Regions from separate parts of the Serratia sp. NPDC087055 genome, predicted to be linked through region 2. Evidence: predicted binding sites of a transcription regulator. Region 2 holds the regulator's gene; the other holds the start of a gene.

Region 1 (15,620 bases), on a different contig from region 2:
GCTGTGTGATCGGCTGCAGTGACAGTGCGCTGATCAGTGCACTCAATTCAGCGAGTGATGCGCTGTCGCCATCGACTTCACCGTAAGATTGCTCAAAGACGATTGACGCGGAGAAGGGCAGAGGTTGGTCTAGTTCAAGTTCTGAAATCAGAAACGCCTGCATAATCATCATGCCTTTGGCATGAAGATTACCGCCAAGCTCAGCCTTACGCTCGACGTCGGTGAATTCGCCATCGCCAAGGTGGACGACACAGCTGATGCGAGAGGGCTCACCGAAACTGCGTGGATGACCTGGATACTCTAATACCGACAGGCCATTGATCTGACCGATGACTTCGCCTTCCGTCTCAATCAGGATTTGGCCCAGCTCAATTTCATCCTGCATGCGTTCGGCAAGGTAGCTTTCACGCCACTCACGCGCATTTAACGCGGCCTCAAACGCTTTGGCGGTGATGCTTTCTTCTTCGGCATACAGTGCCGCTTCAGAAAGCTGCTGGACGAGCCACAGCGGGGATAGTGGCAAGTTACCCTGATCGCCACTGTAACGTACCGCCTGTATCATCAGAGGGTACCAGGCATCGGCTGCCAAAGGCGGTAGTTGCTTTTCATCAATCAGTGCATTGACGTAGCCACACCATTGAACCATGTCATCAACTTCGGTGAGTTGCAGATCTTCTTCGTATTCACCGTAGACTGCCTGTTCGCTCAGTTCCGGCTCAATATCATGGAAATCGGCAAGACCGTGACGATCTCCGACCACGATCAACCGCAACTCCAGCGGCATCACTGGAATAGTGATTGGTAAAGGACGCGTTTCATCTGGGGAAACCCAGTGGAACTGACGTTGGGTGATCATCTGCTTCAAACGCAACCACAGCAGCGGCTGGGCTAGCAGGGCACGTGCCGACAGGATCAGCACACCGCCATTGGCCTGATGCACCAGACCGGGTTGCAGGCTGATTTCGCCATTGTGGATCCTGACGCAGCCAAACAACTGTTCTGGTTCAACCCACTCCTGAAATACGCAGGCGCCCCCGGCGGAAAATGGCTCATCACCGCGGCTGGCAGGTTCTACACTTACCTTGCCACCTTGGATCACATAGTGACTGCCCTTGAACGCCATATTGTTAGGTTGCAGTTGCTCAACCGCATGGGCGATCAGCGCCAAATACTCACGCGTCTCCTGCGCTTTCAACAGCATGAAACGCGGTGGCGATTGTGGATGGCAAAACAGCGTCAGTGCATTTTCCAGACGTGGCTGAATAGAGGCAAAGGACACGGGAGCCAACTGCGCGGCGGTATCAAATATCGCTTGATAAGGCGTAACGTCCGGCAACAGTGATTGCCATTCAAGTCGGTTATTGGTCAAAGTGTTAGATGCAATCGTCAAAAAGGGAAAGGGCGATTATACAAGAATAACGGCAGCTTGATACATGCAGAGTAGAAGTTGGTGTCAGGGAGTTTGACATCACGAGGCGACTGTGCAAAAAACAGTCTAAAAGAGGGCGCAATTGCCAGGGAAATTCGGCGCAAAGCTGTTATGCTTAATAAAGTTACGCGGTCACTGAAGAGTTCACGATGAAATATCAGCAACTGGAAAATCTGGAGAGCGGTTGGAAATGGAAGTACCTGGTGAAAAAGCACCGGGAAGGGGAAGCTATTACCCGTCACATTGAAAACAGCGTTGCTCAGGAAGCCATTGACGAGCTGCTTAAACTGGAAAATGAGCCGGTAAAAGTGCTTACGTGGATTAGCCGCCACATGAATCCGGAATTGGATAACCGGATGAAGCAAACAATCCGCGCACGACGTAAACGTCATTTTAACGCAGAACATCAACACACGCGTAAAAAATCCATCGATCTGGAATTTTTAGTTTGGCAACGTCTTGCCGCACTTGCCCGTCGCAGAGGGGTAACATTGTCAGAGACAGTGGTACAGCTGATTGAAGATGCGGAACGTAAAGAGAAATATGCGAGCCAGATGTCGCTTTTGAAGCAGGATCTAAAAGCTATTCTTGGTAAAGACGACGAATAACTTGATAACCCGCGAGAGCATTGTTATTGCTAATCTCACGTGTTCTGGACGAAAAAAAACCCCGCAATGCGGGGTTTTTTACTAAGAGCGGTAGCTTAGCCTTGTGGCTGAGTTACAACGTCTTTGATACCTTTAACTTCGATCTCTACGCGACGATCTGGTGCCAGGCAATCGATCTGTGCTTTGGTAGCACGGCCAGCTTTGTAGCCACAGGTGTTACCAGTGACGGAATCAGCTTTGCCCATACCACGTGCAGAGATTTTGTCTGAAGGAATACCTTTAGATACCAGGTAATCAACAACGCTTTGTGCACGTTTTTCAGACAGTTTCTGGTTGTATTGCTCTGAACCAACTGCGTCGGTGTAACCCAGAACTACAACAGAGCCATCTTTAGGATCCATAGAGCTCAGCTGAGTGTACAGCTGGTCCAGAGCCTGTTGGCCTTGTGCTTTCAGAGTAGATTTGTTGAAGTTGAACAGCACGTCAGACTTCAGAGTGAAACGCTTGGTTTCAACAACTGGAGCTGGAGCTGGTGCTGGAGCAACTGGAGCAACAACATCATCCTGACCGAAACGGTAAGAAACACCCAGGCTCAGCATGGTGTTGTCTGGACGAGCGCCGACAGTACCTGCATCACCGATGTTGCTAACGAATTGGTAGTCCAGGCGGGTAGCCCAGTTTTTGGTCAGTGCGTATTCAACACCAACAGCTGCCAATGGAGAAACGCCAGTGTCGTGATCGCTCAGACGTTGGCCAGTTGCACCGTAGTTAGCTTTGGAGTCTGCACGCCATACCATGCCGCCCAGACGAGTGTAGATGTCCAGATCGTCCATGATTGGGTAGCTCAGTTTAGCGGCCAGTTGAACGCCCTGCGCTTTGAAAGCACCGTTGTTCACGCTGCCTTTGTAAGGCATACGGCCAAGCCAGTCATAGCCCAGCTCGAAGCCCAGGTATTGGTTCGCCTGGTAACCCAGGAACGCGCCAGCACCCAGTTGATCTTTATGGGTCGGACCATTGCCGATACCATTCTGGTAACCGTTGCCGTAGAAACCAGTGTCATGGTACTGGGACCAGCCCAGTTTAGCACCAGTGTACCAGGTATTATCTTTTGGGGCGGCTTGCGCTACGGTAGCGAAACCAGCCAGTGCCACTGCTAATGCGATAGCTGTCTTTTTCATTTTGCGCCTCGTTATCATCCAAATAGGCAATGAGCTTTAAAGCTGTTTTAAGCCCTTGGTTAAATTCCTTCGCCAAGGTTTGAGCCCTCGTTTGTTACTCGGCCAGTTTATCTGGCGTTATAGAGCAACCTTGGCGATGTAAAGTCTACAACGTGGCGCGAAAGTTACAAGTGTGATGTGATAAAGCTCTAAAAAAAAACGCAGAATTGTACATATTTGCTAACATTAACCGACCAAAAAACGAGCAAATCTACGCTCGTTTTTTGGTGCGGAACCGCAGCCGCACTCGCTTTGTCCCTGATCCCTGAAAGGTTCCCTTAGAGGGTGATGAAAATGATGGGAAAAATCCTAAATTTACTTAATGATACAAAGAAGAGTGAATTTTTAGGGTGGAACAGTGTCCGTGAACCGGGTTTATGTCACGTTGAGGACGCATAATGAACCCATAAGCGTTACCTAATTCTGCCGCACGCCTTAATTTTAGACGATCTTCTTCTGTAAGATCGGGTAGCCATCCAAGTACGACACTATAGTTACCTGTCAGCAACGCCTTTTCCATTGCTTCAACCGTATCTAGCGAACTGATTTGGCTAAGCTGCACCACTTTTTCGACCGGCAGCCCAGACTGCTGTAACCATAATCTGCTCAGCTTTTGTTGCGGAGTCAGCCATAACAGCCAGCGAGATTGCAGACCTAGTTGCTGTAACAGGGGCAATAACAATTGTGCCACAGCGGGCTGATGCTCGTTGTAAACAAGTTCACTGATAAGGCCATTCTTTTTGCCGGCATCTGTGTTTTCTGCAGCATTGTTCACCGCAAAAGAGGTGTGGCTGAAATGGGGTTTGTAGAGTGATTGAGTACGCATAAAGTATCCCGCCCGTAGTGTCACTGTATGTTTATACAGTACATCCTGTTGTGAATAAGATCAACCCAAATATTCGTAGTAGGTCTCATAATTGCGATTGTTTTTTAGACGATGAACTTTAGTGATTGGCATCGCTGCGGATAGTGCGTATTTTTCTAATTACTTGTTCACGTTACCTTTATTTCATTGATGAGGGGAATGATAGGACGGTAACTCACACCAGGAGAACATTATGAAAGGGACATCATCGGGAATGGTCGCACAGGCCAAAGCCTGTTTTTACGCATTAGGGGTTATCACTACACGCTCGCAATTCGGTGGTTACGGGCTACTGGCCGACGGCGTCATGTTCGCCTTGATCGCTGAAGGAGAACTGTACCTTCGGGCGACGGATTCCTTGGAACCCGCCTTTCGTGCACGCGGGATGGTCAATATGGTTTACTCCAAGCGAGGGGTGCCAATTACCATGCGTTATTACTGGGTGGATGAGGTTTTGTGGCGGGATCGCGATGAACTCGTCGGGCTCGCCTGGCAGGCTATTCGCGAAGCTCGCAGAGAGCTCCAAGTCAAAACAGATAACCAGAGTCGGCTTAAAACCTTGCCAAACATCGATATCAATATGGAGCGTTTACTCTGGCGAGCGGGTATTCGTAATGTCTATGACTTGCGGTTGAACGGTGCTAAACGTAGTTATCTTCGCTTATTGCAGCAGCAACATAACCTGGGTCTACGGGTGCTGCTTTCCTTGGGTGGGGCTATTGCCGGTTATCACCATGCGGCTTTACCTTCTGAATTGCGTAGCGAGTTGACCTGTTGGTTTGAGCGAACCGTGTCGTTGCTTCGTCATGGGCATCATCCAGACGTTAGGGGCCTCATAAAAGACCCCGAATAATCATGCCGATTTGCCTATTTGTGCATTAAGCATCGTGAGTTCTGGCAACAGTTCAATTACCAGCCCAATTTGCTGCAATACCAATTGATCTTTGCTTTCCGGTTCTGGTGCCGCGTGTTGGATACGTTCAGCCAGGCTTTCCAAAGCCTGGGTAATGCGCAGATTGTCTTGTTCTTCCAGATGCAGCGCACCATCGACATAACATACTGCGTCGTTCAGCAGATCCAGCGTTGCGGAATTATTCAGTCGTTCACGGTGTGCACCCAGCGCAGAGATATAGCTCAGTAATGTGTGGTTCAAACACAGCAGCCGGAAGGCTGCATCCTGAACCTCTTTATTGGCTTTGGGATCGGCAGACATATTCGAAATCACCGAGGCCAACTCTGCGTCACTGTTGTGCGCATCCCGGCGGGCGATCCGGTATGGAAGGCCGTTATCTTTACCCTGATGGTACTGCACCAAAATTGCGTCCAGATAACGGCAGTTTGCGTTCATTGTTTTACTGACGATTGCCGGTAATTGGCGGAATTTCCAGTCTGGCCAAATGAAACTGACCGCTGCCCAAGCGATAGCACACCCCAAAATGGTGTCGTAAACGCGGGGGGCGGCCACTTCAAAGCCTTCACCCAGCAGGTTAAAGCACAGCAACACCAGTAAGGTAATAAACATGGTGGCATGCGCATACTGCACGGTTCGAAAAGCGAAAAACAGGACGCCGCTAATAACAATCAGCACCATTTGTCCTTCAATCGAAGGCACGAAATAGAGAATTGGCAGGCCGATAAGAATACCGGCTAGCGTGCCGATAATACGCAGAGCAAGCCTGCGACGCGTGGCATTGTAATTGGGTTGGCAGACAAACAGGCTGGTGAGCAGGATCCAATAACCGTGCTGCATACCGGTAAACTGAATAAAGGCGTAACCGATGCACAGCACCACTGACATGCGAATGGCGTGGCGGAACAGGGCCGACTGAGGTGTCAAATGGCGACTAATACGTAAGCGGATATCGCTCCAGCCGGTGAGACGATCATCTGACAAGCTGTTTTCTTCCGCCTGGCCGTTGGCCAGTGCTTGTTCAGACTCGATATTCGCCAACTGCGCGTCAATCGCACGTAAATTTTTCAACAGGTGCGTCAATGCTTTCGTTAACTCACGGTTCTCTGGGGTAACGGTAATCTGCGCTAACGCTTCATCGATACGCCCGAATGCCGGTTCAAAACGTGGGTTATGTTGGTACTTTTGCCGCAGCAAAATCGATTGAGCCAACTGTTGGCATGCGCGTGCCTGCATACTGAGCAAACGCTGAAAACGAAACAGGATATCGCTATGACGGAATTGTCGACTGAGCTCCCGGTACTGAACGTGGGCGGAACTGGCACGCTCATGTATGTCTTGTGCAACAAAATAGTAGTGCAATGTGCGGCGGGTCCCACGCTGGCCGCGGTCGCCTTTTAATCGGGTCAGTAATGAAACCTTGGCCTGGTTAAGCGTCGTCATCAGCGCACTGTTGGCCATGGCAACGTCCATCCACGGCAAGTCTGCATCGTGCTCGACGTCGGGATCAAACAGGTTGGCCTTGGCATCCAGATAATTCGCCAACTGATTATAACAACGCGCCAAATTCTCCTGCAAAGGGCGGATGGGGAATATCAGGTGACCAATCAATGTCAGCAGGTTGTACCAAAGAGCGCCAAGGATCAGCAACGTCGGTTGTTGATACCACGCGTCATACATCGAGGCGCCGAGCATGGTATACACTGCGATCAGTAAAGCTCCAAACGCAATGGTGGCGTAACGTTGCCCCAACGCGCCCAGCAATATAAAGCCGCAGGTTGACGTGGTCAGGCCAAGAGCAAACAACCAGGGATAAGGGAACAGCAGTTCAATGGAGGCGGACGCAACAAAGAAGCAGACCAGCGTGATCACCAGATTACGCAGTCTGCCAGTCAAACGGTCATCCAGATCGGTCAATGCCGCTGCCACGACACCCAGCGTCAGCGGAATGGTGAGCTTGGGGATGGCGAGCCACCAAGGTACGGCGGCTGCGCCGGCCAGCGCGATAAAAATGCGCAGGTCATAAAGCAGGTTGCTGTTGTAGGCATAACGGCGTATTGCTGGTGCAAAAGAAAGCACGAAAAACTCCTCAGACGGAGAAAAAATTAACGCTGTTGATACTGACGCCGTGCATTTTCAGTTCTGGCTTGTTGTGCCATTTCAACTGATACCACGCGACGACCCACTGGCCACAGGGCAATAGCGGCAATTTTGAAATTGGCAATTCCCACCGGAATACCAATAATTGTCACGCACTGCACAATACCTGCGGCGATATGTGACAGGCACAACCACCAGCCGAACAGGATCAGCCAGATAATATTAAGTAGCGAACCGCTGGCGGAAAGTAGCACGTTGCTTTTTTCCGGATACAGTTCATTTACGTGAATGGCTTCGTTGCCGAAAGGCACGAAAGACAGTTTGGTGATTTCCCAGCAGGAACGGGTCAGTGGCAGGGTGATGATCAGCACAACGCTAAATACCGTTGCGACCAGCCAGCCAAGGGTGGTGAAAAAACCGCCCAACACAAAATTAAGAATATTCAGTACAGTACGCATAGTCGTCATTCTGCTCTAATGATGGCCAAACCGCGATGCGGTTGCGCTTGGTATCAAAACGCAAATTCTATTCTACCCTTTTTTTAGCGCTAGAGTGCCACTGCTTATCACAGGTAAACTGGCAGGTATCCGTTATTTAAACTCAACATGGTTATGGCGCGACGATATGGAACTTAAAGCGACATCGCTGGGGAAACACCTGGCTCAGCATCCTTACAATCGTGTGCGGTTGTTGCACGCCGGTGTTGAGGTGAGCGGTGAAAAGCATGAATACCTTATTCCTTTCAATCAATTAATTCAGGTCAGATGCAAACGCGGTATCGTCTGGGGCGAGCTGGAATTTGAGCTGCCAGATGAGAAAGTCGTGCGCTTGCATGGTACTGAATGGCAGGAAACTCAGCGCTTCTATCATTACTTGCAACAGGCCTGGCAGCAGTGGAGCGCGGAGATGAGCGAGGTCAGCGCGGGGGTGTTGCAAGAACAGGTTGAGCATATCCAACGTATCGAGCAACAGGATAAGTGGTTTAAAAAATCCGAACTGGGCAAATTACAGCAACAAATCCGCCAGTCATTTGGCGCCCTGCCAATGCCGGTGGCACGTCTTGAGGCGTTCGACAACTGTCGGGATGATTATCAGCTTTGCCAACAATGGTTGCAGCACGGCTTACGCAGCGTTGCACATCGCAATCAACAGTGGACAGAACGCATGTTGGAGACGCATCACGATTTCTTCCAAAACATCGAAAGTTCACCGCTGAATGATTCGCAGAGCCGCGCCGTGGTCAATGGAGAAGACTCCGTATTGGTACTGGCGGGGGCCGGGAGCGGCAAAACCTCGGTGCTGGTGGCTCGCGCAGGTTGGTTACTGCGCCGTCAGGAGGCTGAGCCCGGGCAGATATTGCTGCTGGCGTTTGGTCGTCAGGCGGCAGAAGAGATGAACGAACGTATTCAGGCGCGTTTGGGTAAGGTGGCTATTCAGGCCAAAACGTTCCATGCCCTGGCGCTGCAGATCATCCAACAGGGTAATCGCAAAGTGCCGGCGATCAGTAAGCTGGAAACCGACAGCAAGGCTCGGCGCGCTTTGCTGATGACGCATTGGCAACAGCAGTGTGCAGAGAAAAAAGCGCAGGCCAAAGGGTGGCGTCAATGGTTAACGGAAGAACTTGAGTGGGAGGTGCCTGAAGGCGACTTTTGGCATGACAAACGCCTGGCTGAACGCCTGGCGGGGCGGCTCGAGCGCTGGTTGGGGCTGATGCGCATGCACGGGGGTAGCCAGGCAGAGATGATAGAGCAGGCAGGTGAAGAGGTCCGTGACCTGTTTTCAAAACGCATCCGGTTGATGGCACCCTTGCTGAAAACCTGGAAGGGGGCGCTAAAAGAGGAAGGTGCGGTCGACTTCTCTGGCCTGATCCATCAGGCGGTCAATGTTTTGGAAAAAGGGCGCTTTGTCAGCCCGTGGAAGCATATCCTGGTGGATGAATTCCAGGATATCTCACCACAACGTGCGCAATTACTGGCTGCACTGCGTAAACAGAATAAACAAACTTGTCTGTTTGCCGTGGGAGATGACTGGCAGGCGATTTACCGCTTCAGCGGTGCCGAACTGACGCTCACCACCGCATTTGCCGAGAACTTTGGCGAAGGTGCCCAGTGCGCACTTGATACCACTTATCGTTTTAATGAACGTATCGGTGAGGTGGCGAATCGCTTTGTGCAGCAGAACCCTCATCAGCTGAAAAAACCGTTGAACAGCCTGAGTAAAGGCAATAAGAAATCGGTGGCCCTTTTACCGCATGAACAGCTTGAGAACTTATTGGATAAGCTGAGTGGTTACGCTAAGCCTGAAGAGCGCATTTTGCTATTAGCCCGTTACCATCATTTGAAACCGCAAGTGTTGTCCAAAGCCGCAACCCGTTGGCCCAAACTGACTATTGAGTTTATGACTATCCATGCCAGTAAAGGACAGCAGGCTGAATATGTAATTATTGCCGGTTTGCACGAGGGCAACGATGGCTTCCCTGCTGTCGCACGTGAGTCCGTTCTGGAAGATGTGTTGTTACCTCAACCGGAAGACTTCCCAGATGCGGAAGAGCGGCGGTTGCTGTATGTGGCGTTGACTCGCGCCAAACACCAAGTGTGGCTGTTGCAGGATCCTGAGCGTCCGTCAGTGTTTGTTGAACAACTGCAAGATCTCGGTGTGCCGTCGCAGAAGAAACCTTAAACCTGAGGCCTGGCGGTGGCCAGGCCTTCATCGTTACTTCAGACGATCCTGCAAATAGCGTTGATAGTCAGGGATCGCGACTTCAACTTCACTTTTGAACAGCGATGAGTCGATGAGGAAGTCGGCTGTAGAGCGGTTGGTCGCGACGGGGATGTTCCAGACGGTGGCCAGGCGCAGCAGCGCTTTCACATCGGGATCATGTGGAACCGCATTCAACGGGTCCCAGAAGAAAATCAGCATATCAATTTTGCCTTCGGCAATCAGCGCACCGACCTGTTGATCACCGCCCATTGGCCCACTCAGCATGCTTTGTACAGGAATACCGCTGGCACGTTGGATCAGGTTGCCCGTGGTGCCGGTGGCATACAGTTGATGCTGTTCCAGCACGGACTTATTGTCTTCAACCCATGCAAGCAGGGCTTGTTTACGGTGATCGTGTGCCACCAGCGCAATATGTTTGCGCGCGGCGATAGTGCGGGTAGTAAATTCCATCTTGGTGTCCTTCGCGAGTCAGGTGATGTGCGACAGATTACTGAAACTGCTTTTCACTGCCTAGCGTTTACACCTGAAAATGCGAAGAAAGCGCGCCTTTAGATAAAAGGCGCCAGAAGCTTAATGCACAGGCTGCTTGTTTGCCCAATGGAGAAAACGCTTCTGCGTCTCTTTGTCTGCTTGTAAGAACCAGTATTGCAGCATCTGCTCAGAAACGTTTTCACCTTTCAGCGTCACCGTCGGGGCGTTTAACGCTGCACTGGCCAGAGGGGAGGTTGGCGCGGTGGCGCGAACCTGTGAAAAGGCCGGCACTGAGGCTGGGCGATTCTGGCTATTGTAATCGGCCATCACTTTTTCCAGGTCGGCACTGAGCGTAGCGCCATCAGGGTGCAGTACGTCGTGCCTCATGGCCAGCGCGTTGCCATTTTTATCAATAACCTGATAGTTAAGTGTTTTATCGAATCTCTGGCCATCCCGAACATTTTCAATACGTGGCAGCTCAATGGCAACGGAACTCACATTCTGCGTATTGAAGGTCGCAATCAGCGGCAGAGAGGTGTAAGCCGTGCGATCGCTCTGCCCTGTACGTACTGACTTAGCCACTTTAAACAGCAACTGATGCTGCCCACCATCCAGTTCTAAACTGTCGGCACCTTTTAACAACGATCCTGTCATTTTCTTGCCGTCGACCACCAACAGGTCGATGTCGGGGGAGAGTTTCAGGGTCGTAGCTACGGCAGGCATGCTAATACTGATGCTGAGCAGCCCCGCAACCATCAGACCAAATTTCATCGTTATCTCCTTATAAGTGGCATCGCTATTAGTGTTGAACAGGCTACAGACTGTGTCAAAGTTTTTCAGCATTACCATTTAATTTACAAATGTACACATTTATATTTATTTTGACATTTATTGGGCGCAGCACATGCTGGCAGTGACAGCATCAGACCGCAAAAATGGCTGAGAGTTTCCATGCGTGTGCGTTTAGCCGATCCCAGATCAATGGGTTACACTCGAGGTAGGAAAATACCCGTGAATAATTGGGAGCGGAGAATGCAAGATCATGACATTGCCGGCCTGCTACAGCAGGTGAAAACCATTGCACTGGTTGGCGCCAGTGATAAACCCAACCGGCCTAGCTTTGGTGTGATGGCCTATCTACTTTCGCAGGGATATCAGGTTATACCGGTCAGCCCAAAGTTGGCGGGGCAAACACTGCTCGGTCAACAGGTCTATGCCACGCTAAATGATGTCCCACAGCCGGTAGATATGGTCGATGTATTCCGAAATTCAGAAGCGGCCTATGAGGTGGCGCAAGACGCCATTGCGATCGGTGCCAAGGCATTGTGGTTGCAAATAGGCGTCATTAATGAGCAGGCTGCTGCATTGGCGGCCGAGGCGGGGCTGAAAGTGGTGATGGATCGTTGCCCTAAAATCGAGATCCCGCGTTTGGGGCTAGAGCGCTAAATAAAATAAAAGGCCTGGCATCGTGCCAGGCCCTTATGGGTGTTTCTCAGGCCTGGCACATCAATTGCGCAGGCGGGGGGCTTGTAACTGGTGACGGATAGATTCCGCCAATTCATCCAGCGATGGCTGTTCAGGATGAGCGTCCTGCGCTTCCCCATCTAACTGTGCTTCCGCCAGATAGGTATGCACGGGTTGGCCTTCTTCGTCTTCCATCACCACGTGGTACCAAGGGGCAAAACGCAGGTCAGTATTCGCTGCTATTTCATCAGCTTTAGGCTGCTCCATAGAGTATTCAGGATCGATATCAATCACGACCCCCAAATACCCCAGCAGCTTATGCCGAACTTGTTGTCCGATACCGAATTTGCTGGCAATCATGATGACCTCCTGAGAAACAGTGCCTTACTCTCTATATGAGGGCAAAACAGCGTATTTCAAGTTACATCACCCGACACGCAAACCCTTTCAAATACAGCCCTTCAGGATAAGTCGCGATAACCGGGTGATCGGCAGCCTGACGATACTGCTCTATAAATTGTACATCACGCCCGGCGTCTACAGCGGCATCGGCCAAAATTTTCTGGAATAGTTCGGTTGGCATCAGACCGGAACACGAGAAGCTGAGCAAAATGCCGCCCGGATTCAGCAACTGCAGTGCCAACATGTTGATATCTTTGTACCCGCGGCATGCACTGGCCAATTGATTCTTGTTTTCGACGAACTTCGGCGGATCCATAATGATCAGATCGAATTTCTCACCCTGGGTACGGTAGGCGCGCAACAGCTGGAAGACGTCATCACGCACAAATTCGGCTTTGCTCAGATCAAGCTGGTTCAGTTCGACGTTCTGTTTGGCAATATCCAGTGCCGCTTGCGATGTGTCGACACTGATCACCTGAGTACAACCGCCCATCAGTGCCGATACGGCGAAGGCGCCGGTATAGGAGAAGCAGTTAAGTACACGTCGGCCGGCAGAATAATTGCGGGCAGCCAGGCGACTGTCACGTTGGTCAAGGTAAAACCCGGTTTTATGGCCTTGCTGGATATCGACCAGCAGTTTCATGCCATGTTCGGTGATTGGCAGCAAATCAGGGGGCAGATCGCCCACAACCAAGCCTTGCGCCAACGGCAAACCTTCTTTTTTACGCACCGCGACATCTGAACGATCGTAGATGGCACACTCCGGGTAGCAGTGTTGCAAAGCGGTAATCAGCGGAGCACGCTGATATTCGGCCCCTGCGGACAGCAATTGCAGTACCAGGAAGTTCTGGAAGCGATCGATAGTGATACCCGGCATGCCGTCGGACTCACCGGCGATCAGGCGATAGCCATCTAGCCCGTCACGTTCTGCAACCCAGTCGCGCCAGCTTTGCGCCTGTTGTAAGCGGCGGATGAAGAATTCAATGTTAATCTCTTCATCATGCTGGAAAGTCCAGACACGGGCGCGGATTTGCGATTCTGGCGAGTAGGCGCCGCGCGCTAACCATTTTCCCTGGGCGTCATGAATATCAATGGTTTCACCGGAAAGGGCTTTACCTTCAATACGTTGAACAGCGCCAGAGAATACCCATGGGTGGCGACGGAGTAAGGACTTTTCACGTCCTTTGGCGAGAAATAGGCGCATTTTTAAGCTTCTTCATAATCAGTGTGTTAAATGTCATGGGCTATTGTCGGTCAAGTTAAGTTAACCATCATATCTGAATATCATCCCATTCACTACTGGGGCTAGTATTTATGATATAAATATGGGGTTGCACTGGCTGGGTAATGGGTCTGATGATATGAAAAACTGGGGGTGATATGGAAAAGTTGAACACATGTAGGACTAGTATATAAACTCATTGGTTGGGCGGGGTGTATGGCTTTAGTTTACCACCGCAACCAGCGGTCTTGAAAGTTCGCTGTTCGAATATATGTATATTTATTGAGAGATTTAACTTGAGGGATGTGATTGTATCGAAATTAAAAAAATGGAGCCACTATTTAAATTATTAAATAGTGGCTTAGATATCACTGATGTATTCTCTTTTCAACCAATCTGTACAATACCAGTCCGAAAGGTACGCATAACAATATTGTAGCCACCCCAACAGTTGCGCAAACAAAAGCGTTTGGTACTTTTTTGACAAAAATACCATAGGTCATGACCACGAAGTTATGTGTAAGATATATTGTATATGAGGCGTCGCCGATTTTTAACAATGAGTCATGCTTGTTTCTTACAGGTAGGATTAACAGCATTATAAAGGTGCTAATTATACAATCTAAATAAACTGGTTTTTCTATGTATATAGCTATTAACACGAAAGTACTTGCCATGAGCCAACAAGAGGCATCACTCATCCCTCCTGTTAAATTTTGAAAGTAACTTTCATTCCTCTCGATTGCAACACCAGCAATAAATAAGAAAATTAGCCATTTAGAGAAGAATAAGTTGGCCTCTATGCTGGGTAGAAGGTTATAGGATGCGGCGATAAATAATGTGGAAAATATCAATGTCAAGTAAATTGATATCTTTTCTTTTTTGACATTAAAAAATATCAAAAAGCAGAAGGTAATATAGAAGAACATTTCATATGATAATGTCCAGCTTTGTGACATCACAGGTGTGTCTATCTTATTTCCTGTGACTCCATAGGGGATTAATAAATATGAAAATATTATTTTTCCAACATCTATATCTTGGGATTTTAGCGCTATACCTATAGCCCACAAAAAAACTAATAAGGTTAAAAATATCCAATACAGAGGGTAAATTCGAACTATTCGTTTTTTTATGAAGACCGATGAATACTTAAGTCCAAAATCTTTGTTTTTAGTAGTGTAAGACATTATATATCCACTAATAACAAAGAAAATGTAAACTCCGATATCACCTAGATGTGTAGTTCTGCGTATAACTTCATCAAAGAAAATGTTTCCAGTTGTACTATATAGGTGGAACTGATTTACGGTATGTGCGACCACAACAAACATGGCCGCTAGCGCTCTCGCATATTGTAAAGAATCCAGCTTTTTCATTCATAACCCTGCTAAAAGTTCTCTGCCTGCGTTAAATTCTATTAAAAGCGTTAACTAACTCTTATGCCTGTGTTTTTACTTACAAATCCCCTGCGTCAGTATATAGCACAAAGGTGTTAAATGAAATGCGGCTATTTAAAAAATTCTTATGTTTGTCAGCTACTATGTCATAGCTCTTAGCTCTTGCTTGTTTAACTCATCGTGATGACTAAACGTACTTAGGTATGCGATATGGTAAATCGCAAGCGTTATGCTAGGTGATAGATGACATCCGATCTTACCATCGGTGAAATAAGGTTTCATCTTAGAGACTAATGTTGAGAGGTAGTGCTCGAGCATTTTAAATCAAGGAAAATGATAGGTTGATAGAAGTCTAGCATGGAAGTTGATTTGGAGTTATATAGCGTAATGATTATCATTAATTTTTTTGCACGTCCTTTGGCGAGAAACAGGCGTACGGTCATAATTAAGAATGCTGCCAGCTAGGTAAAAAGAGTGATATCGCCGTACGGAAACACAGGCAATACCATAAACGATAGTGATAAGGGGGTCGATTATGACACAAGTTTGCATTGCTGCGTATGTCTATGGCGTGGTGCAGGGCGTAGGGTTTCGCTATAACACTCAGCATCAGGCGACTGCGTTGGGATTAAGCGGTTATGCGCGTAATCTTGATGACGGCAGCGTTGAAGTGGTGGCCTGCGGTGCACAACCGCAGGTAGACAAGCTGGTGGAATGGCTGAAAAATGGCGGTCCGCGTAGCGCACGTGTCGATCGCGTACTGGTAGAGCCACGCGGCACGGCCGATTATCAAGGTTTCAGCATTCGCTAT
Region 2 (15,620 bases):
AACGAATGTGAAACCTACGCCGAATTGAAGCTGGGTCAGGAAGTGTGGAAAGAAGGCGATAAAAGCTTCTATTTCGATACTAATCTGGCCTATTCCGTTTCACAACGGTCTGACTGGGAAGACGTTACACCCGGCTTCCGTGAAGTGAATGTGCAGGGTAAAAACCTGATTGACTGGCTGCCGGGCTCCACCATGTGGGCCGGTAAGCGCTTCTATCAGCGTCATGATGTTCACATGATTGACTTCTACTACTGGGATATCTCTGGCCCGGGTGCCGGTCTGGAAAATATCGATCTGGGCTTCGGTAAGCTGTCTGCGGCCGTTACCCGTAACTCTGAATCCGGTGGTTCTTACGGCTATCTGGATAATGAATGGAAGCAGCGCCCAACGGTCAACGACACCTTTGACGTGCGTTTGGCTGGCCTGGAGCTGAACCCAGGCGGCACCCTGGAGTTGGGTGTGGATTATGGCCGCGCCAACGCGCAGGACAACTTCCGTCTGGCGGACGGCGCCAGCAAAGACGGTTGGATGTTCACCGCTGAACATACCCAAAGCATTCTGAGTGGCTATAACAAGTTTGTGCTGCAATATGCCACCGATTCAATGACCTCACAGAACAATGGCCGTAGCCAAGGCGCCACTATCGACAACAATGGCAAGATGATCCGCGTGCTGGATCACGGTGCTATCGACTTCAACGATAAATGGGCAATGATGTATGTCGCTATGTTCCAGGATATCGATCGCGACAATAACAACGGCACCACGTGGTACACCGTGGGCGTGCGTCCAATGTACAAGTGGACGCCTATCATGAGCACCTTGTTGGAAGCGGGTTACGACAACGTCAAATCCCAGCGTACCGGCGATCGCAACGGCCAATACAAAGTCACCCTGGCGCAACAGTGGCAGGCAGGCAACAGCATCTGGTCACGTCCGGCTATCCGCGTATTTGCTACCTACGCCAAGTGGGATGAGAAATGGGGCTACGCTAACAGCGACTCCGGCGCCGGTTACACCTCAGGCACCGCTTATAACGACACCAGCATGCACACTTTCAGCCGTGGTAATGACGATGAAGTCACCTTCGGCGCTCAGATGGAAATCTGGTGGTAATGTGATAACGGGGAGAGCCACGTGCTCTCCCCAACCTGTATTCGCCGACACTGACTCTCTTGCCTGAGGCACGTCGGATACAATGGGGTATAACAATGAAAAAGAATCTGCTGTCACTCTGCTTGTCACTGGCGCTTACCCTTGGTGCGCCATTGGCGGCCAATGCCGATACGCCGGCCAATGTCTCCGTCGCACCAGCCATTAGCACCAGTACGTTGCAAAGCCTGCCTTGGCAACCGCTGGTACCACCGGTTAGCCAGGATGTGAAACTGGATAATGTCAGCCCGCAAATCAATCAGGGCGATATTCAGGGCGCCATCGCCGCCTATACGCTGCCAGCCGATCGTGGCTCGCTGGAAGTTACGCTGAGCAGCATCAGCAAGAACAACGCAATTTATGCACCAAGCGTACTGGTACTCGATGAGCACCTGCGCCCGGCGGCGTATTACCCGAGCAGCTACTTCCCTTATCAGCCGCCCGGCGCGATGTCGTCGGATCGCCTCGAAGGCACGCTGAAACTGACCCCGGCGCTGGGGCAGAAACAAATCTACCTGCTGGTGTACACCACCCGTCAGGATCTGGCAAAAACCACGCAACTGACCAACCCGGCGAAAGCCTATGCGCAAGGTGTGGGTAATGCAGTGCCGGATATTCCCGATCCTATTGCCAGCCACAGCACCGGCGGCACCATCAAACTGAAGGTCACCGCAGAACAGGGCAGCGGCAATATTATGATCGGCATGCTGCAACCGGCACCGACGGCGACGCCAGTGGTGGTGGGATCTACTGCTGCAGTTGCCGCAGCACCGGCTCCGGCGCCAACCAAGCCGGCGGAACCGATGTTGAATGACACAGAAACCTACTTTAACAATGGCATCAAACAGGCCGTGAAGGCGGGAGACATTGATAAAGCGCTGAAGCTGATGAATGAGGCGGAAAAACTGGGTTCCACCACAGCACGTAAAACGTTTATTAGCAGCGTGAAAGGCAAGGGGTAGTACCCGACGCTGCCGATGCTGGCTCAATGATTGGTGCGCCTCGGCGCACCTTTTTTCATTCGCGGGCCAGCGTTTGGTCGATCAGCGCCAGCAGACGGGAATTATCGACCTGTTGCATCACCCGTACGGGTTTGCCCGTGGGCTGCGGCATGCCGACGGTCAGGCGCAAACTGTCTGGCCGCCAACGTCGCGAACTGCCACGTGTCATGGCGCCTTCCAGCGCGACATCCACAAAATATTCTTCCGTCGTCACCAGTGCCGGCTCCAACAGCCAGGCAATCACCAGCGCATCATGAATCCAGCAGCCCGGTAGATGGCGCGTATGGCGGGAATAGTCGATCCAGGGCTGGGTCGTCGTCCGCAGATAGCGACACAGTGGTGTATCTGGTTGAGTCATGCGCGCCAGATCTGCCTGAGTCAACATCGTCTGTGTCGTGACGTCTAAGGGGGCCAGTGTGATGTTGGCACCGCTCGTCAGTACCTGTCGCGCGGCTTCAGGATCCAATCCAAAATTGGTGTCCTTGATATAGCCTTCCACATTGAAAACCCCGCCCATAATCACGATTTCCTTCACGGCCTGGGCCATTTGAGGATACAGCTGCAAAGCATGCGCGACATTGGTGAGCGGGCCGATCGCTGCCAGGGTGATTTCACCGGGGTTATTGCAGATAAGCTCGCCGATGGCGACGGCGGCATTCGGTGTGGTTGTCGTTGTGGCGCGCGGATAAGGCGTTTCTCGCCACAGATGGGCTAAATCTGGATCGGTAATCGCACGATCCAGATGAGCACGCCAGGGTTCTGGCGGCTCATTCAAGGCACAGGCGGCGCCAGCTACGACGGGGACCTGATAGCCGGTTTGTTGCAACAGATGGTGTGCCACCGCGAAGCCGACGTCGCGTGGCGTGTTGCCCGCCACAATGCTGATCAACTCCAGCGAGAGTCGCGGCGTGGCTGCCAGTGCCAATGCCAGAGCCAGTCCGTCATCCACGTTGGCACCGGGGATGCCGTTGCCGGGATCGCAATCAATAATCAAACGCATAGCAGTTACCTAAATCAATAAACTAGCAGCCGCACGATCGGCGGATATGCAGCTGGAAGGCGAATTCATGCAGCTCCGGTTGTGCGGCCCCGGCAGCCAGCATGGCGATTGCCCGTTTCGCCATGGCATCGATTGGCTGTTCGACCGCGCTGAGGGGCGGAATGCTGAATTCGGATTGCTGGGTGCCGTTAAAGCAGATGATAGCCAGATCGTCCGGCACGCGCAGCTGATGTTCCGCCAACGCCGACAGGCAGCCGAGCGCTTGCTGTTCGTTGGAGGTGAAGATGGCCCGTGGTCGGGGGGCTTGCAGCATTTTCTGGCAGGCCTGATAGCCGCCCTGACGCGTGTAGGGGGTTTCAAAAATCCATTCCTCACACGGGGTAATGCCCGCCTCGGCCAAGGCATCACGCCAGCCGTTTAGGCGATCCTGGGCGTTAAGCATGCTCAATGGGCCAATGAAAATGCCAATTTCCCGGTAGCCGTGTTGTAACAGATGTCGTGTCGCCTGGCAGGCGGCATCGCGCTCATCGACGCGTATGGCGCAAATGCCTGCATGGCTGTCGATAGTGTCAATCATCACACAAGGCGTGCCGGAGGCACGGATCAGATCAAACCATGGGTGGCGATCGACACTGGTGTAGAGCAACCCATCAACCTGACGGCGCAGCAGATGATTAATCAGATCCTGTTCGCGCTGCCGGTCGTCGCCTGCGTCACCCAACAGCAGCACGCGTCCGTGGCTGAATGCCTCGCGTTGCAGCGCCCGTGCCAGCGTGGCGAAAAACGGGTTGGAGATGTCAGGCACCACTAAACCGTAGGTCAGGGTATTACCGGAAGCCAGCGCGCGGGCAATGTCGTTCGGCCGGTAACCGGTTTGTTCGATGGCCGCCAGTACCCGCAAACGGGTGGCTTCCGCTACCGGACGCGGACCGTTGTTGATCACGTAACTGACGACCGCGACCGAGGTGCCCGCAACGCGGGCGACGTCGGCGCGGGTGATACGCCGCGCGGATTGATTATCCAAGTTGGGTTCCTGTGCGCCCTGATTACACTGCGTCCTGCGGCAGGTTAAGATCGCGGCCGCGGGTTTCCGGTGCAAAGAAGGTGGTGATTAAGCCAATGCCCGCCATTACAACAAAATAGCAGGCAACAGGCCACCAGTGACCGAAACCCGCCAGCAGCGCGGTAGCAATCAGCGGTGCGGTGCCGCCGGACAGGATCGAACCCAGTTCCTTGGCGAACGCCATTTTTGAATAGCGGTTTTTGACACCGAACAGTTCCACGCCGTAGGCGGCCTGCACGCCAAAAATACCGAGTGACGCAATACACATACCGACCACAATCACTGAAATCACTATCGCCGGTTCGCGGCTGTCGAGCAACCAAAATGCCGGGAAAGCATAGAGCACCAGCAACAGGCAGAACCAACGGTAGGTGACGCGGCGACCGAAACGGTCAGACAGCCAACCGGCAAGCGGGATAACTAGGAAACCGCACAGTGAAGCAATCATTACCGCCAGTGCCGGCACTGACTTATCCACCATCAGCACCTTGGCGACGTAACCCACGATAAACCCCTGGCACATATAGGACGGGCCGTTTTCGCCAATGCGCAGGCCGAGCATGATCCAGAAGGCTTTGGTGCGTTGCAGGTAGCTGCGGTTATCCGGTGCGACAGGGGTGTTATCCAGCATCCGCTGACGATTTTGCTGCAACTCGCGTTCAAATACGGGGGTTTCACGCACGTGACGGCGCAGGTACAACGCTCCCCCGGCAATCAAGATGCTGGCGAGGAACGGAATGCGCCAGCCCCAGGCGATCAAATCCGCTTTGTCCAGTTGCAACACCAACAGCCACACCAGCGAGGCCAGTAACGTGCCGCTATTGGAGCCGACGGCAATGATTGAAGCGACCAGACCACGGCGCTTGGCCGGTGCGTATTCTGCCAGCATCACCGCGCCACCGGAAAGCTCGGCCCCCGCACCGAAGCCCTGAGCAAAACGCAGGATCACCAGACAAGTGGGTGCCCAGACGCCAATTTGTGCGTAGGAGGGGATCAGCCCGATCAGCGTGGTGGAAACACCCATCAGCGCGACCGTGGTGAGCAACACCACTCGACGGCCTTTGCGATCGCCAATCCAGCCGAACACTAACGCGCCGATAGGCCGGGCGATAAACCCGACGGAATAGGTAGCGAAGCTTGCCAATAATGCGACCATTGGGGTGGCTTCGGGGAAGAACACGTCGCCGAACACCATGCCGGCCGCCAGACCATACAGGGCAAAATCGACATACTCCATGGCGGTGCCGAGCCAACAGGAGAACGTGGCGCGCCAGAATTGACCGCGCCCCTCTTTGGTACCCAAACGTTCGTCGGCCGCCAGCGTCTCACTGGCGGCCTGTGGGGTTGCAAGCGTTGTTTCGCTCATGGCATTGATATCCTCTTTTAGTCTGCGCCACGCCTTGATCGCGTGATCGCGGTAAAGATGGTTTCCCTGGTGTCGGCAAGAAGGTTTGCTGACAAAGTGTTGGACTGATGGCGATTCAACGCTGCGATGCAAGGGTATCTACGCGCGTAGATAAAACAATGCTGCAGAGGTGAAAGTTTGCTGACGATCACAGAATACCCATCGCTCCGGTGAACGAAGGTAAAGAAAACAGATGGCAGAAAGATGACATTGCGGTGCTTTTTCGGTGGTGATTTTGCGGTGTGTTACATCACGAATCAGCCTGCCGCTTTTGGATTTCTGCGTTACAATGGGCATCTGTTAACAGTTTGTATGGCCTGTCGCCGCCGTCACGCGTGGCGTCAGGCATGGAGTAGAACAATGTCTGGCAATAGGGATTCCATCCTGCCGTCGCTAACGTGGTTATCTGCGCAACATCCTCCCGTGCCCGCTGCCGTTAGCGACTGGTTGATGGAGTTAGGGTCCATGACTCGCCGTTTTGAGCGTCACTGTGGGCGTGTGCACGTTGAACCGCAGCGCGAATGTTTTGTCACCCGCGATCAGTTGGGTGACGAGGCTGAACACTTGCCGGACAGCCCGCGCTACTGGCTACGTGAAATCGTGTTACTGGGCGACAACCAACCTTGGTTGCTGGGGCGAACGGTGATCCCGCAGGAAACGCTTACTGGCCCGGACTTGGCGCTGGTGGATTTGGGCACGCTGCCACTGGGGCGTTATCTGTTCAGCAGCAATGAGCTGACTCGCGATTATATTCACATTGGCCGGCAAGAGAACCTGTGGGCGCGTCGTTCCCGCCTGCGGCTGGCGGGCAAACCGCTGTTGCTGACTGAACTATTTTTGCCTGCTTCGCCACTGTATACGGCAGAGAGTACGGACCCAGAATGATGAGGAGAGACAATACCTTGGAGGGAAGCGTGATTCAAAGCAAGTGGCGGGCTTATAGCCATCTGATGCGCATCGATAAACCGATTGGCACTTTGTTGTTGCTGTGGCCGACGCTGTGGGCACTATGGCTGGCGGGGCAGGGTGTGCCATCGCTGTCTATCCTGTTGGTGTTTGTGGTTGGGGTATTCCTGATGCGTGCCGCCGGTTGCGTGGTGAACGACTACGCCGATCGGGCAGTCGATGGCCACGTGAAGCGTACCGCCGGGCGACCGATGCCGAGTGGCAGGGTAAGCGAGAAAGAGGCCAAAGTGCTGTTTGTGGTGCTGGTGCTGATCTCCTTTGGGCTGGTGCTGACGTTGAATGCGATGAGCATCTGGCTGTCGCTGGCGGCGCTCGCGCTGGCATGGGCCTATCCGTTTATGAAACGGGTCACGCATCTGCCGCAGTTTGTGTTGGGTATCGCCTTTGGCTGGGGCATCCCAATGGCCTATGCTGCGGTGAGCGAATCATTGCCGCTGAGCTGTTGGCTATTGCTGTTGGCCAATATTTGCTGGACGGTGGCTTACGATACAATGTATGCCATGGTCGATCGTGACGATGACCTGAAGATTGGCGTGAAATCCACCGCCATTTTGTTTGGTCGCTACGACAAGCTGATCATCGGATTGCTGCAGTTTGCCACCTTGCTACTGCTGGTGTGGGTGGGGTACCTGGCGCAGTTGAGCGGCGCGTTTTATTGGTCGCTGTTGCTGGCGGGTGCCCTATTTATCCATCAGCAAAAGCAGATTGCCGGTCGCGAACGCGAGGCCTGCTTCAAGGCGTTCCTGGATAATAACTACGTCGGGCTGGTACTGTTTATCGGTATCGCGCTGAGTTATTGGCAGGCTTAACGGGCTACTGGTAATAAAAAAGGCACCCTTGGGTGCCTTTTTCGTTTCCGTATCAACGGATTACTCGTCTTTTTCTTCTGCTTCTTCGAGCGCAACCGACGGTGCGTTGGTTTCCGCTGGCATGCTGACACTCTCAATGGTCAATTTGATTTCTGGGGTGATCAAATCGCTCAGCATGCTATACACCTCCATGGTGTGCTCACGTACGGCATCGCCAATATCGTTGATATAGCCTTCTTCGCGCAGCGTTGCGACCAGGGTTGAGAATACCGCTTTGTCGAAGAACTCCGGTGCGTTGATGCCGTGCAGCACTGACAAACGCTGGGCCATAATCCGACTCTCTTTCTCCAGTGCTCCGCGATTAATGCTTGGATTCGCACTGAGGATAGACATGGTGATGGCATAGCGTTGCAGCGTTTCACGGATACCGGCTGCCAGCAATTGCAATGGCCGGATGCGTGCTGGATTCAGTACCAGAGCGTCACCCTTATCGCAGATCAGTTGCTGACGGATCATTTCGTCGATGAGCGGGCGCAGCACTTCCGCCAGTTGTTCTTTGTCGTTGTGCAAGAACAACTCCGCCTTCAGCATGGGGTAAATCAACCCGATCTGGCGCAGCAGTTCGGTGCGAGAAACCCGGCGGTGATGCATCACGATGGTGGCGATCAGTGAAGGCAATACCAGCAGATGATGGATATTATTGCGGTAATAGGTCATCAGCACTGCCTGCTCGCGCGGCAGAATGATGATATCGCCGATATTATCCTTCTCGACCTCAAACTTATTCATGTTCAGCGCGTGATCCAGCAGCTCATCCGGCGTCTGGGTCGGTACGGTGACATCGCTGGCATAAGGCACGTTGCGCATCAGTTGCAGATAGCATTCCAGCTGTTCTAACAGCTGCTCGCGGGTCAGCGAGCGCTGGCGTGAAGCCAGTAGCGCCGTAGAACACAGGTTCATGGCGTTAGCCGCGGCGGCATTGTTGATACGCACCATGATCTTGGCAGCCAGATCGTTGACCGTCGGCGTTAACCAGCTTGGACGCTGGGATTCGATCGGATCAATCGCGTCGCGCCACTGGGGCACATTCTGGTTCAGGTAAGTGGTCAACGGCAGTGGATCACCGAAGTTGACATAACCCTGGCCGAGATTACGCAGCTTGCGCAGACCACGCAGCATCTGCAGCAGGCTCTCTTTTTCTTTGGTCGCGCCACGCAACTCTTTAGCGTAGGTGCCCACCTCCATCACGTGCTCGTAACCGATGTAGATCGGTACCAGTGTGATCGGGCGAGAACCACCACGCAGCATCGCCTGAATGGTCATCGACAGGGTGCCGGTCTTCGGTTCCAGCAGGCGTCCGGTACGAGAACGGCCACCTTCGACAAAATACTCCACGGAGTAACCGCGGCTAAAGAGTTCGCCGAGGTATTCGCGGAACACCGTCGAATACAGCTTGTTGCCTTTGAACGTCCGGCGGATAAAGAAGGCGCCCAGGCGGCGGAAGATGGGGCCAGCCGGCCAGAAGTTAAGGTTAATACCGGCGGCAATGTGCGGCGGCACCAAGCCTTGGTGGTACAGCACATAAGAAAGCAACAGGTAGTCCATATGGCTGCGGTGGCAGGGCACATAGACGATCTCATGACCATCTTGCGCTAACTGGCGCACGCGTTCAGCGTTGGTGACGTTGATGCCTTGATACAGCCGGTTCCAGGTCCAGCTCAACACGCGGTCAGAAAGGCGCACCGTTTCATATGAGAAGTCGGCGGCGATCTCTTCCATCAGTGCAATGGCGTTCTGCTGGGCTTTCTCATGGGAAATTTTCTTGCTGCGTGCTTCGTCTTCGACCGCTTTTTCGATCGCTTTGGACGCCAGCAGTTTGTTGAACAGGTCCTGACGGGCCGGCAGACTTGGGCCAACGGCAGCCAGACGCTGACGCGAGAAGTGCATTCGCGCCACGCGCGCCAGTTTTTGTGCGATGGTTTTGTCCGTGCCGTGTTCAGTCGCCATGCGACGCAGTGAGACGGTGTTGGAGAAACGCACAAAGCTGTCGCGGCCGAGCCACAACACGGCGAAGAACTTCTGTACGCCATTGAGCAGACGTAGATGTGGCGTGCCGTGGCCTTCGCGGCCTGGGGAGCGACCAAACATCACCGAAACAGGCAGCATCTGAATATCGAGATCCGGATTACTGCGGTGCAGATCCAGATAGTCGTGAAACAGTTTTACTGATTCTTCTTTCGGTGTGTAGTAGCGGAACACGCGCGGGCCGTCGTGAATAAACACGTGGCTAGGCAGCACGGTGCCGTCTATCTCCAGCGGATTGAGAGGATCGGGCAGATCCTGCGCCAGGCACTGGGTGCGCAGCGTCAGTAAATCCGCCTTGGAATTATAAGGTAAAACATACAAAATCGGCCGTGAGGGATCCAACCCTAACTCCGTGACCGGATCTGAAGGGATAACCTTACTTCTTACCAACAATTTAAGTGGTAAATTCAATAGTTTATAATAAATTTTACGCCAACCTGACATAACAACGTGAAGCCTCTTGTTAGCAATGCGTCGCAAGCATACCAGAAACCGGGTAGCAGATCTGTGGTGTTGGAAAACCGAGAGCCGGAAGCATTTCCTGGCCTAGACTCTTTAATTATGACTTACCTCTGTGAAAGGCACTAAAAAACATGGCAAACCAAGCAACCGGCCTGACCCGTATTATTAAAGCCGCCGGCTACTCTTATAAAGGCTTTTCCGCTGCCTGGCAGCATGAAGCGGCGTTCCGCCAAGAACTGGTCGCCACCGTGCTGGCTATCATACTGGCGATTTGGCTGGACGTGGGTGCGATAGCGCGCATTTTATTGATCGGATCGGTGCTGCTGGTGATGATCGTCGAGATGCTCAACAGCGCGATAGAAGCGATTGTCGATCGGGTTGGCACTGAACATCATGAGCTTTCGGGCCGGTCCAAGGATATGGGGTCGGCAGCAGTTTCACTGGCGATTATTTTGGCGTTGTTTGTCTGGGGCTCGGTGCTCTGGCAACACTTTGCCTGAATGGGGTGGCCCTGTTGCGACGTGGGTCGCTAATCCCTGATTTTTATTCATTCTTCGGTTCCCAAGCCGCACTTACCTGTATATACTCACAGCAAGACTGTATAAACAAACAGGGGGCGGAATGAAAGCACTAACTACCAGACAGCAAGAGGTCTATGATCTGATTCGCGATCATATTTCGTCCACTGGCATGCCGCCAACGCGCGCCGAAATCGCCATGCGTCTGGGGTTCCGCTCGCCAAATGCTGCAGAAGAACACCTGAAAGCATTGGCGCGTAAAGGCGTCATCGAGATCGTCTCTGGTGCATCGCGCGGCATTCGTTTGCTGATGGAAGATGAAGAAGGTTTACCGTTGATCGGCCGTGTTGCCGCCGGTGAGCCACTGTTGGCGCAGCAGCATATCGAAGGGCACTACAAAGTGGATCCTTCCTTGTTCAAGCCAAGTGCGGATTTCTTGCTGCGGGTCAACGGTATGTCGATGCGTGATATCGGTATTCTCGACGGCGATCTGCTGGCGGTACATAAAACTCAGGACGTGCGTAACGGCCAGGTCGTTGTGGCGCGTATTGAAGACGAGGTTACAGTTAAGCGTCTGAAAAAACACGGAAATGTTGTTGAGTTATTGCCGGAAAACAGCGAGTTCCAACCGATTGTGGTTGATCTGCGCCAGCAGAATTTCACCATTGAAGGCCTGGCGGTCGGTGTGATCCGCAATGGCGACTGGGTTTAATCCTCACGCCTACACATCGTCCTCTGATTTAAGTCGCCCCAGTTCTGGGGCGATGTCATATCTGATTCACTATATACCCTATAGCTTTCAAGTTGCAGCTAGGCGGCCAACTCGCTCATCCCCAGGCGCTTACTCAGGTAAGTAACTGGGGAGAGCGAGTGCAGATAACAACGCTGCAACTTGAAAGATGACGGGTATACACGGGAACATTCCACTATGCGCCTGCTTTCCGCCTTCACCAGCGATACCGATAAAGCCTTGTGGCGCCTCGCGCTACCGATGATCTTTTCCAATATCACCGTGCCACTGCTTGGGTTGGTCGATACCGCAGTGATAGGTCACCTCGACAGCTCTGTTTATTTGGGGGGCGTGGCGGTCGGGGCGATGGCGACCAGCTTCCTGTTTATGTTGTTGCTGTTTTTGCGCATGAGTACCACCGGTTTGACGGCACAGGCGCTGGGCGCACAAAACCCACAGGGATTGGCACGTGCCTTTATGCAGCCGCTGTTGCTGGCAGTATTGGCCGGCGTCGTTATCGTGTTGCTGCGCCATCCGTTGATCGATCTGGCGCTGCAGATTGTTGGCGGTGACGATGCGGTGCTGAAGCAAGCACGATTGTTCCTTGAGATCCGTTGGCTGAGCGCACCGGCAGCGCTGGCAAATATGGTGATCTTGGGTTGGTTGCTTGGCGTGCAATACGTGCGGGCGCCGGTCATTCTGCTGATAGTCGGTAATGTGTTGAATATCGTTCTGGATATCTGGTTGGTCATGGGGCTGGGCTGGAATGTGCAAGGTGCCGCGACGGCGACCGCCGTCTCTGAGTACGCTACGCTGCTGCTGGGTTTATGGCTGTCCTGGCGAGTGATGCGCATACGCGGTATTTCTGTTCCGATGTTGCGCCATGCCTGGCGCGGTAATCTGCGGCGTTTGCTTGCGTTGAACCGCGATATCATGTTGCGTTCATTGTTGCTGCAATTGTGCTTTGCATCCTTGACTATCTTCGGCGCCAGGCTTGGCGGTGACGTAGTGGCAGTAAACGCGGTACTGATGAATTTGCTGACCTTTACCGCCTATGCACTGGATGGTTTTGCCTATGCGGTAGAAGCGCATTCTGGTCATGCTTATGGTGCCAGAGATGACAGTCAATTGCGTAAGGTGTGGCGCGCGGCTTGCCGGCAGGCCTGTTTAGTGGCGCTAGCCTTTGGTGTGGTTTATGCCTTTGCCGGGCAGCAAATCATTGCGGCGTTGACCTCGTTGCCAGAACTGCGTGCGATGGCGAATGACTATTTACCTTGGCAGGTGGTGCTACCGCTGGTTGGGGTGTGGTGCTATTTGCTGGATGGCATGTTCATTGGTGCGACTCGCGGTGCAGAAATGCGTAACAGCATGGCCGTGGCGGCTGCGGGTTACGGTTTGACGCTGCTGACCGTGCCTGTCTTGGGCAATCATGGATTGTGGTTGGCGCTGGCGGTCTTTCTTGCGCTGCGCGGCATCGCGCTTGGGTGGATTTGGCACCGTCACAGGCTGCGTGGCAGCTGGTTTTCAGCAGCACAATGACGATAGCCTTTCTTGCAAATACATAAATTTTAATTATGTGTTTGTTTGTATTTTGTTACATATTCTCGTCGGTTAGCCAAGTCGTGTAGTAAGTTGTTTGTTGGCGTTTTTTTCTTATTTTCAATTTAAAAATGGATTTTAATTCTGGTTTTTATTTGTTTGTCGCTATCTGCATCTATAATTAATCGTGTGGCTGGCAATATAAACGGGGCGCATCCTCAGCCAGCAGTAGTTAAAACTGACTCACCACAGGTTAACGGAGATACTATGAACAAAGATCAAGCCGACGGTAACTGGAAGCAGTTTAAAGGGAAAGTGAAAGAAAAATGGGGCAAGCTGACCGATGACGACCTGACGGTCATCGAAGGGAAACGCGAGCAGCTTGTCGGTAAAATCCAGGAGCGCTACGGCTACCAGAAAGAGGCGGCCGAGAAAGAAGTGAAGTCTTGGGAAGATCATAACAAATATCGCTGGTAGCGCGATGGGCCGCAGCGGATGCGGCCGAAAGTCTGGCGCCTTCCCCTTGGTGCCAGGCCTGCAGACACAAGGAGGTGCCTGCTAACCCTGTCTATTTCTTCTTGATGGCAATGCTATGGTCGTGTTCGCCGCAATCATGTTTGCTGTCGCAAGCTTCTACCTCAACGCAAGCGGCGCACAGGCCGTGTGCTTCCACTACGCTGTGACGCAGGACAAACCCCGACTCTTTGGCCAGTTTTTGCAGCGTATCTTCAACCCCTTCAGTTGTGCGCTCTGTCACCTGACCGCAACGATCACAGATAAACAGCGCGGAAGTGTGCATAGGTTGTTCGAAGTGATGACACAGCACGTAGCTGTTGGCTGACTCGACCCGGTGAATGAAGCCTTGTTCCAACAGGAAGTCCAGCGCGCGGTAAACCGTTGGCGGTTTGGCCTGGGGTTCGGCAACGCGCAGTAAATCGAGCAGGTCATAAGCGCTGATGGCACCGGGCTGTTGTGCCATCAGGCGTAACACTTCCAGCCGCTGCGGTGTCAGTCGCACATTGCGTTGCTGACAGAGTTGTTCAGCCTGCGCCAGCAGCTTTTCCTGGGTGTTTGAGTTCATGGCAAATTTCCCGGTACGTAAAAAAGCCGATTTTAACATGGTTCAGCCAAATCGCCGAGAGTCGGCCCCTTTTCCTCTGATATGGCGCGTTAATTGCCCGGTTGACCGCGTGTTGCGCGCCAGAAATGTGACGCTATTCACAACTTACCCATCAGTGGGCGGGAGGGCGCAAGGGGGTCAGGTTGATAAAGCGTGTTGCAAGTGGGCTGCTAACGCGGTCATTTCACCCGTTGGATTATGGCCAATCAGCATAAAGGCATGGTTGCCATCGGCCCAATAGACGACGTTCATGCCTTGGCGGCGTTCGCTTTCGGCCGGTTGTTGTTGGCCCGTCTGCTGGATAATGCATAGTGCCAGTGCGCCATATTGCGTATCCAGCCAGGTCAATTGCGCGATGCGTCGATCGTCGTAGGCCAACACGCGGGCGTTTTTCAGTTCGGCACCCTTCAACACCAGTTTTTGTGCCGGAAGGCTAATACCCAGTCGATCGCCGGTTTGTTGTAATTGAGCGACAATCTGCGTGGCCGATTCGTCGGCACCTGCCAGCGTTTCCGGCGTGTACAGCGCCATATATTGGGCGACCAAGCCACGCCAGTTGTCCTCTGGCTGATTAAACTGCAGATAGACGCGATCGCCTGCGATCCCGAGCGCCAAGAAGCCGACGGCCGCAGCGATGAGACCGCGACGGCTGATGCCCGTTTGCGGGGTAGCGACGGTGAGTGGCCATGCCTCACTTAACTGTTGCACTGGGGCCTCATCAAGCAAAGGGGCGAATGCTTGCTTAAAGGGCAGGTTACTGCGCGCCAGCAACGTCAAACGCTCAGCCAACGCAGGTTCTCCAGCCAAGCGTTGCTCCAGTTGCAGGCGTTGTTGTGGGTCTAACTGATTATCCAGATAGGCGACCAGTAGTTCATCCGCAGCATAGGTTGAGCTCATGATTGTCCTCCTTTTGCCTGCGGTGAGCGGGTTTGCAGCATGCTGTCGTTCGCCAACCTCAGTCGCGCTGCCGCCAGGCGACTCATTATGGTACCAATGGGTACACCTAACACTTCAGCGGCCTCACGGTAAGAAAGCTCTTCGACGTACACCAAAAACAGCGTATTGCGCTGTGCCTCCGGCAGTTGGTTGACCCGCTGCATCACTTCATTGGCCCAGATAGGCTGCTCGCTGTTTTCCGCACCGGCCAGTTCGTCGACGTCGACAAAACCTTGTCCCTGGCGGATATGTTGAGCGCGGATCTCGTTAAGCCAAATGGAGTGAAGGATTGCAAATAACCAGCGATCCATACGCGTGCCGACAGCAAACTGCGCGGCGCGCTCGAGGGCGCGTACGCAGGTGGCTTGCACCAAGTCATCGGCAATATCCCGCCGGTGGGAAAGCACCAGGCCATAGCGCCACAGGCGGGAAAGATACTGGCCGATTTCGTTGCGAATCGCATCTGTGCTGATGTTCGCCTCCGGGCTCTGTTACATCATGACTCTGGATGGTGATCGATGGCAGCCGCCAGATCTTTGTACTCTTCACAACCGGTACCGCACAGTGACTGAATCACCTTCAGTTGCTCTTTTGCCAAGTCTTGGCGCCCTTTCACCATATAGGCTTCACCCAAGTATTCGCGGACTTTTGGGTATTTCGGATCGAGTGCTACTGATTTTAAATAGTAGCTGATCCCTTCGTCGGTGCGGCCAAGCTTGCGGGTGGCATAACCTCGGTAATTCAAGGCTACGGCGGTATTGGGATCCTTCAGCGTGTTAAGCACGTCGAGAGCTTCTTGGTAGCGACCACTTTTTGCCAGTGCATAAGCATAGT

What was found. Region 2 encodes LexA, which represses DNA repair genes until DNA is damaged. Its sites were predicted from a motif close to TNCTGTATGTACATACAGNA; they were not measured.
Region 1: the regulator LexA is predicted to act here: its motif matches at 4,102-4,121, upstream of sulA (SOS-induced cell division inhibitor SulA).

Annotation. Positions count from the first base shown of each region.
Region 1 is NZ_JBJDOG010000001.1:1,907,364-1,922,983, reverse strand. It holds gene ACI2J2_RS09235 (AAA family ATPase) at 1-1,369, opposite strand, end outside; gene matP (macrodomain Ter protein MatP) at 1,579-2,037, shown strand; gene ompA (porin OmpA) at 2,133-3,215, opposite strand; gene sulA (SOS-induced cell division inhibitor SulA) at 3,574-4,080, opposite strand; gene ACI2J2_RS09215 (TfoX/Sxy family DNA transformation protein) at 4,313-4,972, shown strand; gene yccS (YccS family putative transporter) at 4,973-7,108, opposite strand; gene ACI2J2_RS09205 (YccF domain-containing protein) at 7,135-7,587, opposite strand; gene helD (DNA helicase IV) at 7,754-9,808, shown strand; gene ACI2J2_RS09195 (methylglyoxal synthase) at 9,842-10,300, opposite strand; gene ACI2J2_RS09190 (DUF2057 family protein) at 10,421-11,092, opposite strand; gene ACI2J2_RS09185 (CoA-binding protein) at 11,354-11,767, shown strand; gene hspQ (heat shock protein HspQ) at 11,828-12,145, opposite strand; gene rlmI (23S rRNA (cytosine(1962)-C(5))-methyltransferase RlmI) at 12,207-13,391, opposite strand; gene ACI2J2_RS09170 (acyltransferase family protein) at 13,778-14,788, opposite strand; gene yccX (acylphosphatase) at 15,345-15,620, shown strand, end outside.
Region 2 is NZ_JBJDOG010000003.1:377,020-392,639, reverse strand. It holds gene ACI2J2_RS18040 (maltoporin) at 1-1,116, shown strand, start outside; gene malM (maltose operon protein MalM) at 1,212-2,114, shown strand; gene ACI2J2_RS18030 (nucleoside hydrolase) at 2,170-3,153, opposite strand; gene ACI2J2_RS18025 (LacI family DNA-binding transcriptional regulator) at 3,176-4,177, opposite strand; gene ACI2J2_RS18020 (MFS transporter) at 4,200-5,582, opposite strand; gene ubiC (chorismate lyase) at 5,982-6,506, shown strand; gene ubiA (4-hydroxybenzoate octaprenyltransferase) at 6,503-7,396, shown strand; gene plsB (glycerol-3-phosphate 1-O-acyltransferase PlsB) at 7,457-9,925, opposite strand; gene ACI2J2_RS18000 (diacylglycerol kinase) at 10,075-10,443, shown strand; gene lexA (transcriptional repressor LexA) at 10,565-11,173, shown strand; gene dinF (MATE family efflux transporter DinF) at 11,390-12,730, shown strand; gene ACI2J2_RS17985 (CsbD family protein) at 12,998-13,207, shown strand; gene zur (zinc uptake transcriptional repressor Zur) at 13,299-13,811, opposite strand; gene ACI2J2_RS17975 (anti-sigma factor family protein) at 13,989-14,747, opposite strand; gene ACI2J2_RS17970 (RNA polymerase sigma factor) at 14,744-15,193, opposite strand; gene ACI2J2_RS17965 (tetratricopeptide repeat protein) at 15,283-15,620, opposite strand, start outside.